Regions from separate parts of the Bacillus shivajii genome, predicted to be linked through region 4. Evidence: riboswitches for the same ligand, from Rfam matches in the RefSeq annotation. Region 4 holds a riboswitch; each other region holds the start of a gene.

Region 1 (3,898 bases), 220 kb from region 4:
ATGTATCTTCCCTATTTTGAACAGCTTCTTGAACGATAATATATTTCGATCGAATAATCGATCCAATATCTGTTGCAATGACAGCTCGTTCACTCTGTTCTGAGTATGTAGTCATTTCACTTCTAATTTCATTCATTTGTAGATAACTAAATCCCGCACCAATTAACAATAAAAATACAATTAAACCAAATGCCCCTAATATTTTTACGCGAATTGAAAAGTTCTTCAGAGAAAATTTACTAGATGATTTCTTATTATTTTTACGTTTCGACTCATGCTTTTTGTTATTAAGAAATTTTTTAATCACCCTTCTTACACTTCCTTCTGCATTAAATTGTAGTACTTTTGAATTAGACAAAGATAAAAATGTAATAATTCGATAAAAAATGACAGATTATTTGTAAAATTATCGTAACATATATCATAGTTAAAAAGAAGGCTTTATCTTCCAATCCAGAGTAAATTTTCAGATTTTAAACATAAATGAGATTTCTGAAAATGACCGGTATATTTATATTTATCACACTATTTTGAGTAGATAGTCTATTTCGAACCATAATATCACCTAATAAAGTCCTAGATATAAGTGGTACTTTTCTCATAACAACGTAAACCTTCAAACTCCGTTTTTCTAAGATGTTGTGTAAACCCCTTACAAGTTGAAGCAGTTCCTTATAATAAGGCAGGCTTTCTTGTTTCGTTTCTCGCAAATATCCATTATAATAAGGACATCTTCATTTTCTCAAAACTATTCGAGGTGACAAGATGGCGAATCGTCAAAAGTTTTTTATCATTGCAGGAGCAATCATCCTTGTAGCTCTTAGTGTATTGATGTTGTATTTATACCAAACAGATCCTACGAGTTATCCAATTGAAAGGAATAATGAACAGGAACAAGATACAACAGTTAACGAAAACACAGATAATATGGAAAATATAAATATTACAAATGAAAATAATAATGAAAATGAAGAACATCTTTCTGATTCTACAAACGAAGATGAGTTGGAGGAAAAAGAATATAAAGAGCATGCACAAACAGTAATAAATGAACATTACTTACCACATCATGAATACCCTACAAAGCAATCTTTCTTTGATCATGCACTTTTAAACCAAGAATATACAATGTTAACCGATGGATTCCATTTAGAGGAAGAGGAAGCTAATGAATATGATGCTAGATTAACCGCGATCGAGTTAGTATCTTGGTTAGAAGTCGCACAACAAAGAAAAGGGTTTGAGTACAATGAAAACACCTTTCTTTCCTTTGTTGAAAATAATGGTTTAAGAGAGGAACTAGAAGACAGTGCACGAGTATTTCTAAATGAATTAGAAAAAGAAAACGAACTTTTACTTGTTAGACAATTAGAATTCCGGTTCTTAAAACCTTATATTTGGAATGAAATAAAATCTGATGTTATGGCAACAGAAGAGATGAAAGAAGATGAAACAGAAGAAGAATACAATTTCCGTATGTATTATGAGTTCGAACAAGATGTGTTCGAATACTTAATTGAGAATTATCCTGAAGTTGTGGATGGAACACCTTAAAATTTTTAGCTTGCATACAATCGTAACGGGCTGTCTCATCATTGAGACAACCCGTTTTTACTTTCTCCCGATAAAAGAGAATATCCTTATTTTGTCTGCTCAGTCATTTATATTGAGTAAAATCAATTTCATAAGATTCATATTTTGAATCATCTAAACGGTCACTTATCATTAACTGCGCATTTTTAGTAAACGAAATCTCATCAACCTCGAAATAAACGGTTTTTAATGTACCATTTCCAGATACTGTTACCTCCACTGGATCGATCATTTCACCATCTTGCACCATTTCAATTTCATATATATACCCCTTATTACCTTGAAACCTGGATGAAAAAGAAAGAAACTTGTCCATTAACTCTAATTTTACTTCTTGTGGCCTCATTGTTCTCCCATATTGATCATACGTATCACGAGCAAGTAACTTTGTCTTTAAATAAGGCGTGTTTATATAAACAAAAGCAATGTCTTGTGATTCTATTGTTGAATCTAATTTTGGAAGCTGATAACCTTCTAATGTCGTTAAACTTTCCTTCCCTTGCTCAATCGCCTCATTTACTTGTTCATCTGTTAAGTAATAATAGTAATCTTCATTATGAAATGAATGAGTAATAATGTCATCATCTTGCTCATTTCCCTCTCCAAATGTAGAGGGAGATACGAATTGAAATACTAGTAACAACAGTACAGTCGTAAACATCGTCATTACAATTATACTAACCGCCATTTTTTTTATCATTCGTTCATCCCGTCCTTCACCAATTACTTATTATACAATGCATAAGGTGAAAAATGATAGGTTGAACAAATGTTCTTAGCTACATGGCCTTGGAATAGATGTAAATTAACTTTTGGAGATCTAAAAAAGAATGCCTCTTATCTTTCAGGAATTAGCACCATACTTGTGTGGATAGCTGGTTGCCGGGCTTCAAAGGGCCAGTCCCTCCGCCACTCTTGATAAGAGTTTAAAAAAAAGGTGAGGTTGTCAGGAAATACGTAGTAAGTAAAAGTTAGAATTATTTGAATATTAACACTTATATTCAGTGCGGTCAATACATATCTTATAATCTTCATATTTTTTCTACATTACATCGCTTTTGTTGTAAACGGTTTTCATTTTCTGAATTTATTTACTTCCCTTAATTGTGTTGGGGAAGGATAAAGGCTGTGTTATACTTCGTCTGGATTTGAGAAAAATCATTGAAGGAGGTTGTATAGAAGATGGCCCAATTATTTGAAGGTGTTCGTATGAAACCTATCATCATTATTATAGTTGGAACGTTGATATTCGGATTTGGAATCATTCATTTTAATATGCAACATGGATTGGCTCACGGTGGTTTTACAGGGATTACTTTACTACTTTATTACTTATTTACAATCGAGCCGTCACTATCCAACCTTTTATTAAATATCCCCCTATTTTTGATCGGGTATAAATTGCTTGGTAGATTAATGTTAATTTACAGTATTATCGGAACGATCGCTTTATCTGCATCTCTAAGGTTATTTGAAACGTACCCTATTACTGAGCTTCCGCTACATAATGACATGATCCTTGTCTCACTTTTTGCTGGAGCTTGTGTAGGAATAGGACTAGGCCTAATTTTTCGCGCTGGTGGAACAACAGGAGGCGCTGATATCCTCGCTCGGCTTGCAAATAAGTATACTGGAATGAGTTTAGGACGATTTATGTTCACATTTGATGCATTTGTCATTTCAATATCATTAATTCACTTATCAATAGACCTTGCCATGTATACGCTCGTCACCGTTTTTGTTGCTAGCCGCGTCATCGACTTCATTATTGAAGGAGCAAGTGCAGCAAAGTCTGCAATGATTATTTCAAACAAAACTGATGAACTTTCAAAGGCAATCATTCAGCAAATGTCTCGTGGCTCTACTGTCTTAACTGGAAAAGGTAGCTTCACATCGGATGAACGCCAAGTTTTGTATTGTGTTGTTAACCGTAATGAACTTATTCAGTTAAAAAATCTTATTGATGATATTGATCCATACGCATTCTTCTCAGTGAATGATGTAAAAGAAGTTGGCGGAGAAGGCTTTACATTCGACCAAGAAAAACGCCCCTTAAAAATTTCATAATCAAAAGGACCTGCATTAAAAAGCAGGTCCTTTTTCTAACGAAAATTGTCAAGGACCAGGTCCTCGACAATTTTGTGAACAATATAAATAAAAAAACGAGATTTCTCTCGTTTCCATTTGCATATATTTTGATTAGCGACTTTTAACGAGCATTTTTATTGCTTCTTCAATCACTTCGTCGCGCTCTTCTTCCGTCTCTGTTTGTTCTCTTAAACATACTTCTAAGTTTTTTGCGACA
Region 2 (3,898 bases), 1.7 Mb from region 4:
CTTGCACTAAAACAATTAATATAATAACGGTAACTAACATGACATCTCCCATAAAGCGCTGGTATCCGTAGGCAATCGCTAAGTCACCAAGACCACCGCCTCCAACGGCTCCTGCCATCGCTGAAGCTCCAATAATACCAATCGTTGCAATCGTAAAGTTCAAAACAAGTGAACTTAATGCTTCTGGCACCATAAATCGAAATATAATTTGCCATGGGGTTGCCCCCATTGCCTCGGCTGCTTCAATGATTCCGGGTGATACTTCTAGTAAACTACTCTCTACGAGTCTTGCAATAAATGGTGCTGCAAAAACGACTAATGGTACGACTGCCGCTGCTGTTCCAATAGATGTACCAACGACAAACCTCGTAAATGGAATGATCGCAACCATTAATATAATAAATGGTACTGATCTAAAAATATTTACGATCGTATTTGTCACGCGGAAAAATAATGGACTTTCAAATAAGCCTCCGTCTCTTGTAACAACTAATGCAATTCCTACTGGCAAACCGATTAATGCTGCAAATAATAAGGAAAAACCGGTCATCGCCAATGTTTCAAGAGTCGCATCCCAAACGCGAACCCAAAATGTACTCCACTCAACGTTCATGATTTTCTACCTCCTTGATGATCAAGTTCTCTCCGATGTATTCAACAGCTTTCTCTATATTCTGGTCTGCTCCGTCAAACTGGACAATTAAATTCCCAAATGGTTGTTCTTGCAATTCTGTGATATGACCGTGCAGGACATTCACGTCGAGTTCAAACTTTCTTGCCACTTGAGATAAAACAGGCTTTCCAGCTAAATTTCCTTCAAATAAAATTCTGTATAGCGGCTTTCGCTGATTTTGCGGATCAAGCATATTTAAGATCGATTTCGGAATGTCATCCTGCATAACAGAATTCACAAAGTTTTTCGTCGTTCTGGCTTTTGGCTTTGAGAATACATCGAACACGCTTCCTTCTTCGATCAGCTCTCCATTTTCCATGACTGCTACTTTATTACAAACTTCACGAATCACGTTCATTTCGTGTGTAATCATTAGGACGGTAATGTTAAGCTCGCGATTCACTTTTTTTACAAGCTGTAAAATGGAATCTGTTGTTTGCGGGTCGAGTGCTGATGTTGCTTCATCACATAGTAAAACTTCAGGTGAAGTCGAAAGCGCCCTGGCAATACCTACACGCTGCTTTTGCCCACCAGATAATTGATCTGGATATTGAGATGCCTTATCAGATAACCCAACGAATTCTAATAGTTCATTTACTCGCTGTTTCACTTCTTCTTTTGGTGTTTTTGATAAATACAATGGAATGGCCACATTATTAAAAACTGTTTTCGACTCACATAAGTTAAAATGCTGGAAGACCATTCCGATCTTTTTCCTAGCATCACGCAGTGACGCAGCTGATAATTTCATCATATCCTGCTCATTGACGAGAACTCTTCCTGAAGTTGGTCGCTCTAGAAGGTTTACACACCGGACAAGCGTACTTTTTCCAGCCCCACTAAAACCAATCACACCGTAGATATCACCTTTATTCACTTGCAACGATACATCCTTTACCGCTGCAACCCCTTCTTCACCATCTCCAAAAACTTTACTGACATTATCAAATGTAATCATGCTGTCTATTAAAACCCCTTTCTATCTCGTTCACAAAATTGTACTAGACCAGGTCCATGACAATTTTTAAAACAAAAAACCCCTCTTCTTTCAAATAAGAAGAGGGGTTCACACAAAATATATGTATGTAACTCGCTCTTCTCATCTTCCAAGCTTTTATGATAGCTTGCAGGAATTGGCACAGTACTTTTACGACATTTCATACGTAAAAATCCGCTGCCGAGACTTCATTGGGCCATGTCCCTCTGTCTCTCTGGATAAGAAGATTATTATTTTTTGTTTTTTGTTGGTAATGGGTATCTTACATCTGCAAAAACAATGTGTCAATATCGACTTTTCGGAAAATAGTGATTAAAATGAATTTATCTTACATTTTGAAAACGCAATCATTACTGATTCATCAATAATATTTAGTGTTCCGAATTTTTTATAAAAAATTTTTTTTTATGGAATGCTTGTCGTTCATTGAATGCTCAAGGTCGTATCGATTTTTATACGATCCATTAACTACTTAGATTCGTGTATTCTCCCTACTTTTTAACCAATACCGAATCCCTTTGCCAGCATAAGGCTCATCTTTATATCTAGGAATCACATGCATATGAGCATGAGGAATCGACTGACCACCTACTTCTTCACAATTCCAGCCAACGTTATAACCGTCAGGATGATATTCTTCATCTAGTTTTCTTTTTACTTCGCGGAGCAAATCGTATGTTGCTTTCCATTCTGCTCCCGTTAAGTCAAAGACTGTTTGACGATGCTCTTTCGGGATAATGAGTCCTGAACCGATTAACACTTCTTGTGGCATTTGTAAAAATAAACAATACTCATTTTCGTACACAACTTTTTGCCCCGTATACTCATAAAAATGGCACAAAGAACATTGTTCCACGTTAATCCCTCCTAACCAGTATATGGGATCGGTTCATTTATCTCGATTAAGTTCCCGTCAGGGTCTCTAAAGTGAGCAACACGAATCCCCCAATCTGGTCGATCAACCGGCTCAAGATCAAGACTAACTCCATTCTTCTTCAACGAGTATGCTGATTCATCCACATTGTCTACGCGAAAGATAAGGACAATGCGATCCATTTGTTGTGCTTCTAGAGGTCGATCGCTTTTTCCAACTGCATCAGCCATCATTTTCCGACCAAAAATCGCAAGTAAATGTCCACCCGTTTGAAACTGAGCGTAATTTGTGTTTTCGTCCCCCCAATCGACTTCAAACCCTAAAGTATCTTTATAAAACTTAAAACAAGTCTCATAATCTTTTACTAATAAACGTGTATGTGTGAATTGCATTCCCTCACTCCTTTCATCAATCGATTCGACATAACGATAGATTTTCCTATATAATTTTGGAACAATATGTTTTAAAGGAGGAAAAGATGAAAGTAAAAGTATTAGCATACATTACAAGACGCAACAGAGAACAGCTTGAGCTTCTCGTGCATGACCATAAAGACATACCAGAAGCAGGAATCCAAGTACCGGGCGGGACCGTCGAAGAAGGAGAAAAAATTGAAGATGCACTCTTTCGAGAAATTGAAGAAGAGTCAGGACTAAAACGGAGTAAGTTACATCTCCAAAGAAAAGTCGGCGTCTTCTACTACACTCACCCGGAAAAACAGGAATTACACGAACGCCATGTTTTTGTTTTACACATACAAGGAGAGCATTTACAAAGCTGGGCACATCACGTAACAGGTGGCGGTGAAGACGAAGGACTAGTATTCAAATATAGGTGGGAAGCCGTTCACTCCCTTCCACAATTAGCAGGACAGCAAGGAGATTACCTTTCCTTAATTAGGAAGTATTCATGAATATGATCGAAGGTTGTTCATGAATTACTAGAAAGAACAGTTTCAGCGCTTCTCTACTAGGCAAAACATTCTATGAAATATAGGCGATTACCCACTCATGTTGTCATAAACCTACATATCGTACAACGAGGGTTTACAACAGCGATTTCTACTACCCTTCCTCAATAAAATAACAGTATGGAGGTATTTCTTTGTCTTCTTTTGATCCTGAGAAGTTAACAGTAAAGACCATTCCCCCAGCAGATTTCTATCAACCACTTTTAGGTAGAAAATACACATTGACTCATTCTGATATAACTGGAGAATTATTTTTAGATATCGGATATATTTACAATACTGAAGCGATTGATTAGAAAATGCGAGATGAAGTTATAGCATCATGGCAAATAGACAACCATTGCCGTTACTATTTAGTAGGGGTTGCTAACGTTGATGGTGGTG
Region 3 (3,898 bases), 240 kb from region 4:
CATGCGCAACATCAGCGACTCCTTCAATGTCTAAAACGTGGAGACTCGGGTTTCCAATCGTTTCAGCAAAAACAGCTTTCGTTTTGTCATTAATCGCATCTTTAAAGTTTTGTGGGTCTGTTGGATCTACAAAACGAACGTTAATTCCGTATCGTGGTAAAGTGATCGAAAACAAATTGTACGTACCACCATAAAGGTTTGTTGCTGCAACAATTTCATCGCCAGCACTTGCAATGTTAAAAATGGATAGTGCAATGCCGGCCATTCCTGACGCTGTTGCAACAGATGCGACTCCTTCTTCTAATAGGGCAATTCGTTTTTCAAAAACGTCGACAGTCGGATTTCCAATACGGCTATAAATGTTACCAGGCTCATCAAGTGAAAAAAGACTTTCTGCATGATCCGTATCATGGAAAACGTATGAACTCGTTTGATAAATCGGGACAGCTCGTGAACCTGTCGTTGGATCTGGTGCCTGCCCTCCGTGTAAAGCCACTGTTTCTAAGTTATAAGTTTCAAAGTTTTGATTGTTACTCATTTGTCATTCCTCCTAATTTTTTAAAGATTCTATCCTGAAATAAGTTTAATCATGGGTAGAAATGCGATTGTCCTTTTAAATTCACTTCGTTCTCTTTACAAGCTATCTAAAAATAAGGCTCTTTTCGCATAGATTGTTGTTTTTGAGAAATCTTTCAGGCTTGGTTTACGTTACAGACGGGCGCTTTCACTCCAGAGCACAAGTGCGACATCTGTTTATTCTTCCCTTCGTTCGAATTCACAGTGTCTTCTTTGCACCTCTAGGCACAAGTGCGACATCTGTTCATTCTTCACTTCTTTCGAATTCACAGTGTCTTCTTTGCCGTGGGCAACGCTTCAGCCAATATGTTTCCTGTCTCTTCCTCTGCGAGCAACGCTATGCAGCTTTGTCCGTCGAGACAACTCGCAGCTTATTTATAATGCTACGCTCGGCGCTGGAATCGCCGCCTTTCACTCAACCAATCTTTTTAAAAATAGCAACAAAGTTTACGAAAAGAGCCAAAAATAAAAACCTTTCGCGATAAGAGAAAGGTTGACGTGATCTCGTGTCCTTTCTCTTATCTCTCAAAATGAACGCTGTCATTTTGCAGGATTTGGCACCTTCCAAAGTAAGGTCCTTTGTGGTTGCCGGGCTTCATCGGGCCAGTCCCTCTGCCACTCTTTATAAGAGTTGTGTTCATTATTTATTTTTGTAATGTTTTTTGAATGGTCTCACCCCATTTTTCAAATTCGGTTAAAAACCCGTCATGACCAAAGGCCGTTTGAATGCCCTGAAACTGAACGTTAGCACCAGCTTTTTCCCACACATTAGCAAGTCTTTTCATTTCATCAGGAGGATAAAGTAAATCTCCTTGAAATGCAATTAACTGAACATTTTTTTTAAAGCGACTGAGCACTTCAGTAAGTGGCCCTCTTCGATATTCTAAGTCGTGGTGATCCATAGCTTTTAGTAAATACAAGTAGCTGTTTGGATCAAAACGTTTTGTGAATTTTTCTCCTTGATATAGGAGATAAGACTCTACTTGATAAGCAATTTCATCGTGACGTTTTCCCCAAGCGTCTCTTTGGTCCCGATGAAATCTTTGGTTAAAAAGACCGTCCGATCGATACGTAATCATCCCGATCATTCGAGCGGTTGCAAATCCATTTTCCGGAAAGGCTTGATCCGTGTAGTTCCCACCGTTCCAATTTGGGTCATCGATAATTGCTTTTCTTGCGATTGCATTATAGCTTATGCCGTAATCACTTAACGATGGCGTGGCAGCTAATACGATCACTTGATCAATCAAGTCCGGGTACATGACTGCCCATTCAAGTGCTTGCATTCCTCCTAAAGAGCCACCGATCACAGCTTTTAATTTGTTAATGTTTAATTGTTGTAATGCCAATTGTTGAGCTCGAACAATATCTCGTATAGTAATAAATGGAAAATCACCTTTGTAAGTTTCCCTCGTTAAAGGATTTGTTGAAGTTGGACCCGTCGATCCGTTGCACCCTCCTAAAACATTAAACGTTATCACTTCATATGTTTGAATATCAATAAAGCTTTGATCATTAATTAATCCTCGCCACCAACCTGGCTGATCTTCAGTCCCTACTGTATGTTGATTTCCAGTAAGTGCATGACAGACAAGAATCGTTTCACCATTTGGAGGTCCTGCCCGTTCATATGCTAAGGTGACATTTATAAGTTCAACTCCAGAATCGAGCTTGATTTTTGGAAGCGTAACGGTACCAGTTGTTATGTTGGTTTTTTGCTTGACTTTCACCTTGTCACCTCCTAATCATCATTCATCATTTTTTCACTAAAAAAGTCCCTCTGCCTGAAAGAGACAGAGAGACTTATGTATGACAAAGATCCCTCTCTCATCTTTCAAAGCAACTGCTTTGTTGGAATTGGCACCTTGCATATGGGATGTAAATAATACATCACATTTATGCTGGTTGCCGGGCTTCATCGGGCCAGTCCCTCCACCTCTCTTGATAAGAGAATTATATTTTTATTTTTTTGAATTATTTTTATTGATTAACTTGTTAAAAGATTAACACTTTAATGCATTACCGTCAACAACTTTTATTAGATTTTTTAGCAAAAATGGAAAATGTAACATAAATCCCTTTGCTAAGTGTTATAGCAAAGGGATCAGTGAATGAATGTTTGAGCGGCCATTTTGTCAAAACAAAATGGATCATTCTCATCTCCCAAAGCTAATTTGCTTTGCAGGAATTAGCACCTTGCATGATATGGTTGAATCGTATTGATACCATGCTGGTTGCCGGGCTTCGTCGGGCCAGTCCCTCCGCCTCTCTTGATAAAGAATTTCTTTGACATTTGTAAAAATATGAAGTTGATGAAGATCATAACACTTATCATAAAAAGTGTCAAAATATTTAGTGATGTTTTTTTATTGTACGATGTTTGAAAGTAAAATATGATGGATGATTTTAATTTAGGATTATATTTGTATTTTTATACACTTAACGAGATTTCATATTCATTATTACACCTGTTTATTCATGGATTGAGTCCTACAACATTGAGTCCGGGTCACGTGAATCAGACTCATTTTTGCAGGATTCAAAACTCAAGCAATATCCCATAATATCAAGGAAAAGCAAGGTCAGACAACCACACGTCGTTGAAAACACAAACAGTCACGAATCCTGTAACTGATCCCCTTGCCCAACCTTGTATAACAATGTATAAAATACGTGCCCTACCATCAAATCCCATTCTTTTCCCAGGTGCCTGGCACCATATGAAGTGGTGATCATTCACACAATAGAAAAACGCCTGATTAAGGGGTTCCCCTTTACCAGACGTTTACTCTTATTATTTATCTTCTGTCACTTTTTTTGCTTCATTTTTTATATCGTCAATTGGTTCTGTAACTTCATTTGTTAATTCTTTTGTTGATTTCTTAAATTCTTTTAACGTCTGCCCGACAGCTCTTCCCATTTCAGGTAGCTTTTTCGGTCCAAAAATAATTAGTGCGATGACGAGAATTAAAACTAAGCCTGGAATTCCGATGTTTGAAAGCATAAATAACGCACCTCCTACGTTTAAATTACACGAGTTTTTGACAAAAAACAATGTCTATTTTTTAAACTTTTGCTAAGTAATACGGTTCAATATTTTCTTGGACTTTATATCCGCCTAAACGTTCTACATTTTGTTTAAACACTTCACTTTTTATGACATTTAGTAAGTTTTGGCCTTGCTCACTTTCTAAGAAAGACGTACGCATCACTAAATCATATGACTCGTCTCCAATAGGAATGAAGTCAAGATCCATCGCTTTGGACGCTGAATAGATGCCCATTCCGACATTTCTTTCACTCATTCTTACTTCAGCTGCAA
Region 4 (3,898 bases):
ATGTCATTGGTAATACACTTGGAGGAACATTAAGCGACTTTTTTAATTACATCGTTGGTTTTAATACACTGTGGAGCATTCGGCTTACGTTATTAATTGGGGCAGGCTTCTTTTTTGCAGCGCTCATTCCTATTTTAAAAATTAGAGAAGATCGTAAACTTACGGATAAATCAGACGGGAATAGGTCCTTTAAAAAATTATTTAACACACATAAACAAGGGATTAAGATCATTCTTTTATTTGCCGTTGCACAAATTTTAATTGGTTTTGGTTCAGGGCTTGTGATCCCGTATTTAAACCTATATTTTGTAGACAGGTTTGATATTTCGCATTCACTTGTTGGGATCATCATTTCAGCAGGGCAAGGGATGACCGCTATCGCTCTTCTCATCGGTCCTGCCGTTGTGAAAAAAGTCGGTGAAGTCAATGCGGTCGTCATCTTACAGCTATTGTCGATTCCGTTTTTATTAATTACAGCTTTTACTGAAAATATTTATTGGGCTGTATTTGGTTTTCTATTCCGGCAAGCTTTAATGAACGCAGGAAACCCAATTCAAATGTCACTTATGATGCGAAGTGTTGACGATTCGATCAAAGGACTTGCAAATTCCGTCGGGCAAGCTGTTTTCCAGCTCGGTTGGGCTGTGATGGGTCCAGTTTCAACGACGATCGTCATGGTATATGGCTCATACTCAGGATACGCGATCGTTTTTTCAATTACTGGAGCCCTCTATGTCATTGGAACCGTCTATTTCTTCATTGTTTTCCGAAAGCCCCTTCCGAAATCAGAAAATCTATCAAGAACTGTTGCAGGATAGAGGAAAATAAGAGGAGGAAGTGGAATAAGTTTACAAGGAAATAAGTAAAAAGGCGGGGATAAATTGAAAGAGGTAATTAATGAATTCATAAATCGAGTCCGAGAAAAAGACGCGCTCCAAAAGTTAATGATGAATCGTGTATTAACTGTTTCTTTCAATAATGAACAGGAACTCTGTTATTTAATGGTCGATAACAATTTGTTAAAAATTGTGAGTGGGCTTGATTGCGATAGTCATGTTATCATTGAAGGCAGTGAAGATGATCTAAAAGAATTATTGTACGGTGAGGACTTCCTACTATCTATGAAAAAACGAGAAGACCTGAAAGTAAAAGGGAAGTTAAAAGACTTGTTATTAATAGAATCTTTATTTTATTTGGCAAATACTTCTGATCGAAAAGGTAGGAAACATGTTGACAGTAAAATCGGTTAATGATAATATCCTACTTAACTGATTTAATGAGTTAAATAATTAAAAACAAATTCTCTTATCCAGAGAGGCGGAGGGACTGGCCCGATGAAGCCCGGCAACCACAATGAAAATTGGAAGGTGCCAATTCCAACAAAGCAGATAACTGCTTTGAGAGATGAGAGAAAGGTTTTTCAGTCTTGATATTGGAAACCTTTCAGCTCGTCTTATTGCGCTGAAAGGTTTTTTGTTTTCTATCTTGATTTGAGTATTAAATAGAAAACGACAACAGAGTCTAGAAGCGAAAAGAAAAAAGCTGAGTTTAGTTTATCAATCGGAGACTAAGTGCAGTGAAATAATCATAGATGTTTTAAACCTAGTAATCATATGAGATTAATAAATATATTAGTTAGGTTTATAGAAAGTGAGGCTTATTCAAATGATCTCGTTATCAAAATTGGTGAAAACCTTCAATACGAGGGACGGCAAAGTAACAGCTGTAGATCATATTGACTTGACGATCGAAAAAGGAGAAATCTTTGGGATCATCGGATACAGTGGTGCAGGTAAAAGTACATTAATTCGACTTTTAAATATGTTAGAGGCACCAACTTCTGGTGAAGTCTCTGTTGCCGATAAAAACATGAACAATCTCTCAAAAAAAGAATTAAGAAATGCACGACAAGAGATTGGGATGATTTTTCAACATTTTAATTTATTATGGTCACGTACTGTAAAAGAAAACATTGCATTCCCGCTTGAGATCAAAGGCGTTCCTAAAAAAGAACGTGACAACCGAGTGAATGAATTAATCGAGCTTGTTGGCTTAAGCGGACGTGGAGGATCCTATCCATCACAATTAAGTGGCGGGCAAAAACAACGAGTTGGTATTGCTAGGGCGCTCGCAAATAATCCGAAAGTGTTGCTCTGTGATGAAGCAACTTCTGCATTAGACCCGAAAACAACAGAATCGATCTTGGATTTACTCGTTGACATTAATGAGAAGCTAGGCTTAACAATTGTTCTTATTACTCATGAAATGCACGTCATTCGAAAAATTTGCCACCGCGTAGCAGTGATGGAAGATGGTCAAATTGTGGAACAAGGAAACGTTCTTGATATTTTTAAAAAGCCGAAAGAACACATGACAAAAGAATTTGTTAAGCAAGTGACCGAGCCAGAAGAAACAGAAGAGGCAATCCGTCATTTATTTTCAGAAAATGGCATTCACACCGTCCTTCAGCTTACTTTTGTTGGAGGCGATGCGAAGAAGCCACTTATCAATGATCTCATCAGGTCATATGATGTCACCGTTAATATATTGCAAGGAAAAATTAGTCAAACGCAAAACGGCCCATATGGTTCACTATTTATTAGTGTCGATGGGGCGCAAGAAGAGTTAAATAAAGTCAAAGACTTTATACGTAACCAAGATGTAGAAGTGGAGGTGATCCACGGTGATTAATTTCTTACTCGGAAACATTTTGCTCTTTCCAAATGTGAATTGGGAAAGAATGTGGGATGCGACGTTAGAAACCGTTTATATGACAGTCATTGCCTTAGCATTAACTTTTTTAATTGGTGTGATCTTAGGGTTACTGCTCTTTTTAACAGGCAAAGGCAATTTATTAGAAAATAAAGTGGTTCATGCAATTATAGGTGCCTATGTCAATGTGACAAGGTCCATCCCATTTATTATTTTAATTGTTTTACTCATTCCCTTTACGATAGCGATATTAAAAACATTTTTAGGACCTTCTGCAGCATTACCGGCATTAATCATCGGTTCTGCACCGTTCTATGCAAGGTTAGTTGAAATTGCCTTTCGTGAAATAGATAAAGGGGTCATTGAAGCTTCAAAAGCAATGGGGGCTTCGAACTGGCAAATTATTTATAAAGTCTTATTACCAGAATCCATGCCAGCACTGATCTCAGGATTAACAGTAACAGCGATTGCTCTTGTCAGTTATACAGCAATGGCTGGAGTTATCGGAGCTGGGGGTCTCGGTGATCTCGCTTTCCGGGAAGGATTCCAAAGAAGTCGACATGATGTAACACTAATGGCAACAATTCTTATTTTAGTGATTGTCTTTATTCTTCAAATTATCGGCGATCGCGTAACAAATAAACTAGATAAAAGATAAAAAGATGGGGGTATTATTAATGAAAAAATTTATGTTGAAACTTGGAGCAGTGGTATTATCAGTAGGTTTATTAGCAGCTTGTGGAGCAGGTGAAGCAGAACAATCAACAGGTGATAATGGAGAAACAGTTGAGACGTCATTATTAACAGTAGGAGCTTCAAACGTGCCGCATGCGGAAATCCTAGAGTTTGCAGAACCGTTATTAGAGGAAGAAGGAATTGAGTTAGAGGTTGTCCCTTTTAATGATTATGTATTGCCGAACCAAGCACTAGATTTAGGTGAGCTTGATGCAAACTACTTCCAGCACGTACCTTATTTAGAGTCACAAATTGCAGAGCACGACTATGACTTTGTGAATGCAGGTGGAATTCATATCGAGCCAATCGGTATATATTCTCAAGACTACACAAGCTTAGATGAATTACCTGATGGAGCGAGCATTTTAATGAGTGACTCTGTTGCTGACCATGGGCGTATTTTATCAATGCTTGAAGAAGAAGGGTTGATCACTCTTGAAGATGGTGTTGG

The links. Region 4 has a riboswitch for S-adenosylmethionine ahead of LGQ02_RS17405 (methionine ABC transporter ATP-binding protein). Riboswitches for the same ligand answer to the same signal wherever they lie in the genome.
Region 1: linked by a shared signal. The riboswitch ahead of LGQ02_RS16380 (hypothetical protein) and the one ahead of LGQ02_RS17405 (methionine ABC transporter ATP-binding protein) in region 4 are both predicted to bind S-adenosylmethionine.
Region 2: linked by a shared signal. The riboswitch ahead of LGQ02_RS04165 (methionine ABC transporter ATP-binding protein) and the one ahead of LGQ02_RS17405 (methionine ABC transporter ATP-binding protein) in region 4 are both predicted to bind S-adenosylmethionine.
Region 3: linked by a shared signal. The riboswitch ahead of metX (homoserine O-acetyltransferase MetX) and the one ahead of LGQ02_RS17405 (methionine ABC transporter ATP-binding protein) in region 4 are both predicted to bind S-adenosylmethionine.

The regions. Positions count from the first base shown of each region.
Region 1 is NZ_CP084703.1:3,380,558-3,384,455, forward strand. Features, by position in the region: partial or broken gene LGQ02_RS21540 (hypothetical protein) at 1-136, opposite strand, end outside; gene LGQ02_RS16375 (hypothetical protein) at 766-1,554, shown strand; gene LGQ02_RS16380 (hypothetical protein) at 1,658-2,293, opposite strand; SAM riboswitch class I at 2,428-2,518, opposite strand; gene LGQ02_RS16385 (YitT family protein) at 2,776-3,660, shown strand; gene LGQ02_RS16390 (metal-sensitive transcriptional regulator) at 3,793-3,898, opposite strand, start outside.
Region 2 is NZ_CP084703.1:863,084-866,981, reverse strand. Features, by position in the region: gene LGQ02_RS04170 (methionine ABC transporter permease) at 1-613, opposite strand, end outside; gene LGQ02_RS04165 (methionine ABC transporter ATP-binding protein) at 603-1,631, opposite strand; SAM riboswitch class I at 1,770-1,895, opposite strand; gene LGQ02_RS04160 (HIT family protein) at 2,143-2,526, opposite strand; gene LGQ02_RS04155 (VOC family protein) at 2,538-2,936, opposite strand; gene LGQ02_RS04150 (NUDIX hydrolase) at 3,023-3,457, shown strand; partial or broken gene LGQ02_RS04145 (staygreen family protein) at 3,649-3,898, shown strand, end outside.
Region 3 is NZ_CP084703.1:3,358,068-3,361,965, forward strand. Features, by position in the region: gene LGQ02_RS16280 (PLP-dependent aspartate aminotransferase family protein) at 1-538, opposite strand, end outside; SAM riboswitch class I at 1,092-1,207, opposite strand; gene metX (homoserine O-acetyltransferase MetX) at 1,221-2,306, opposite strand; SAM riboswitch class I at 2,401-2,527, opposite strand; SAM riboswitch class I at 2,730-2,856, opposite strand; gene LGQ02_RS16290 (twin-arginine translocase TatA/TatE family subunit) at 3,371-3,580, opposite strand; gene LGQ02_RS16295 (molybdopterin biosynthesis protein) at 3,642-3,898, opposite strand, start outside.
Region 4 is NZ_CP084703.1:3,597,177-3,601,074, reverse strand. Features, by position in the region: gene LGQ02_RS17415 (MFS transporter) at 1-818, shown strand, start outside; gene LGQ02_RS17410 (hypothetical protein) at 882-1,250, shown strand; SAM riboswitch class I at 1,303-1,411, shown strand; gene LGQ02_RS17405 (methionine ABC transporter ATP-binding protein) at 1,666-2,691, shown strand; gene LGQ02_RS17400 (methionine ABC transporter permease) at 2,741-3,370, shown strand; gene LGQ02_RS17395 (MetQ/NlpA family ABC transporter substrate-binding protein) at 3,390-3,898, shown strand, end outside.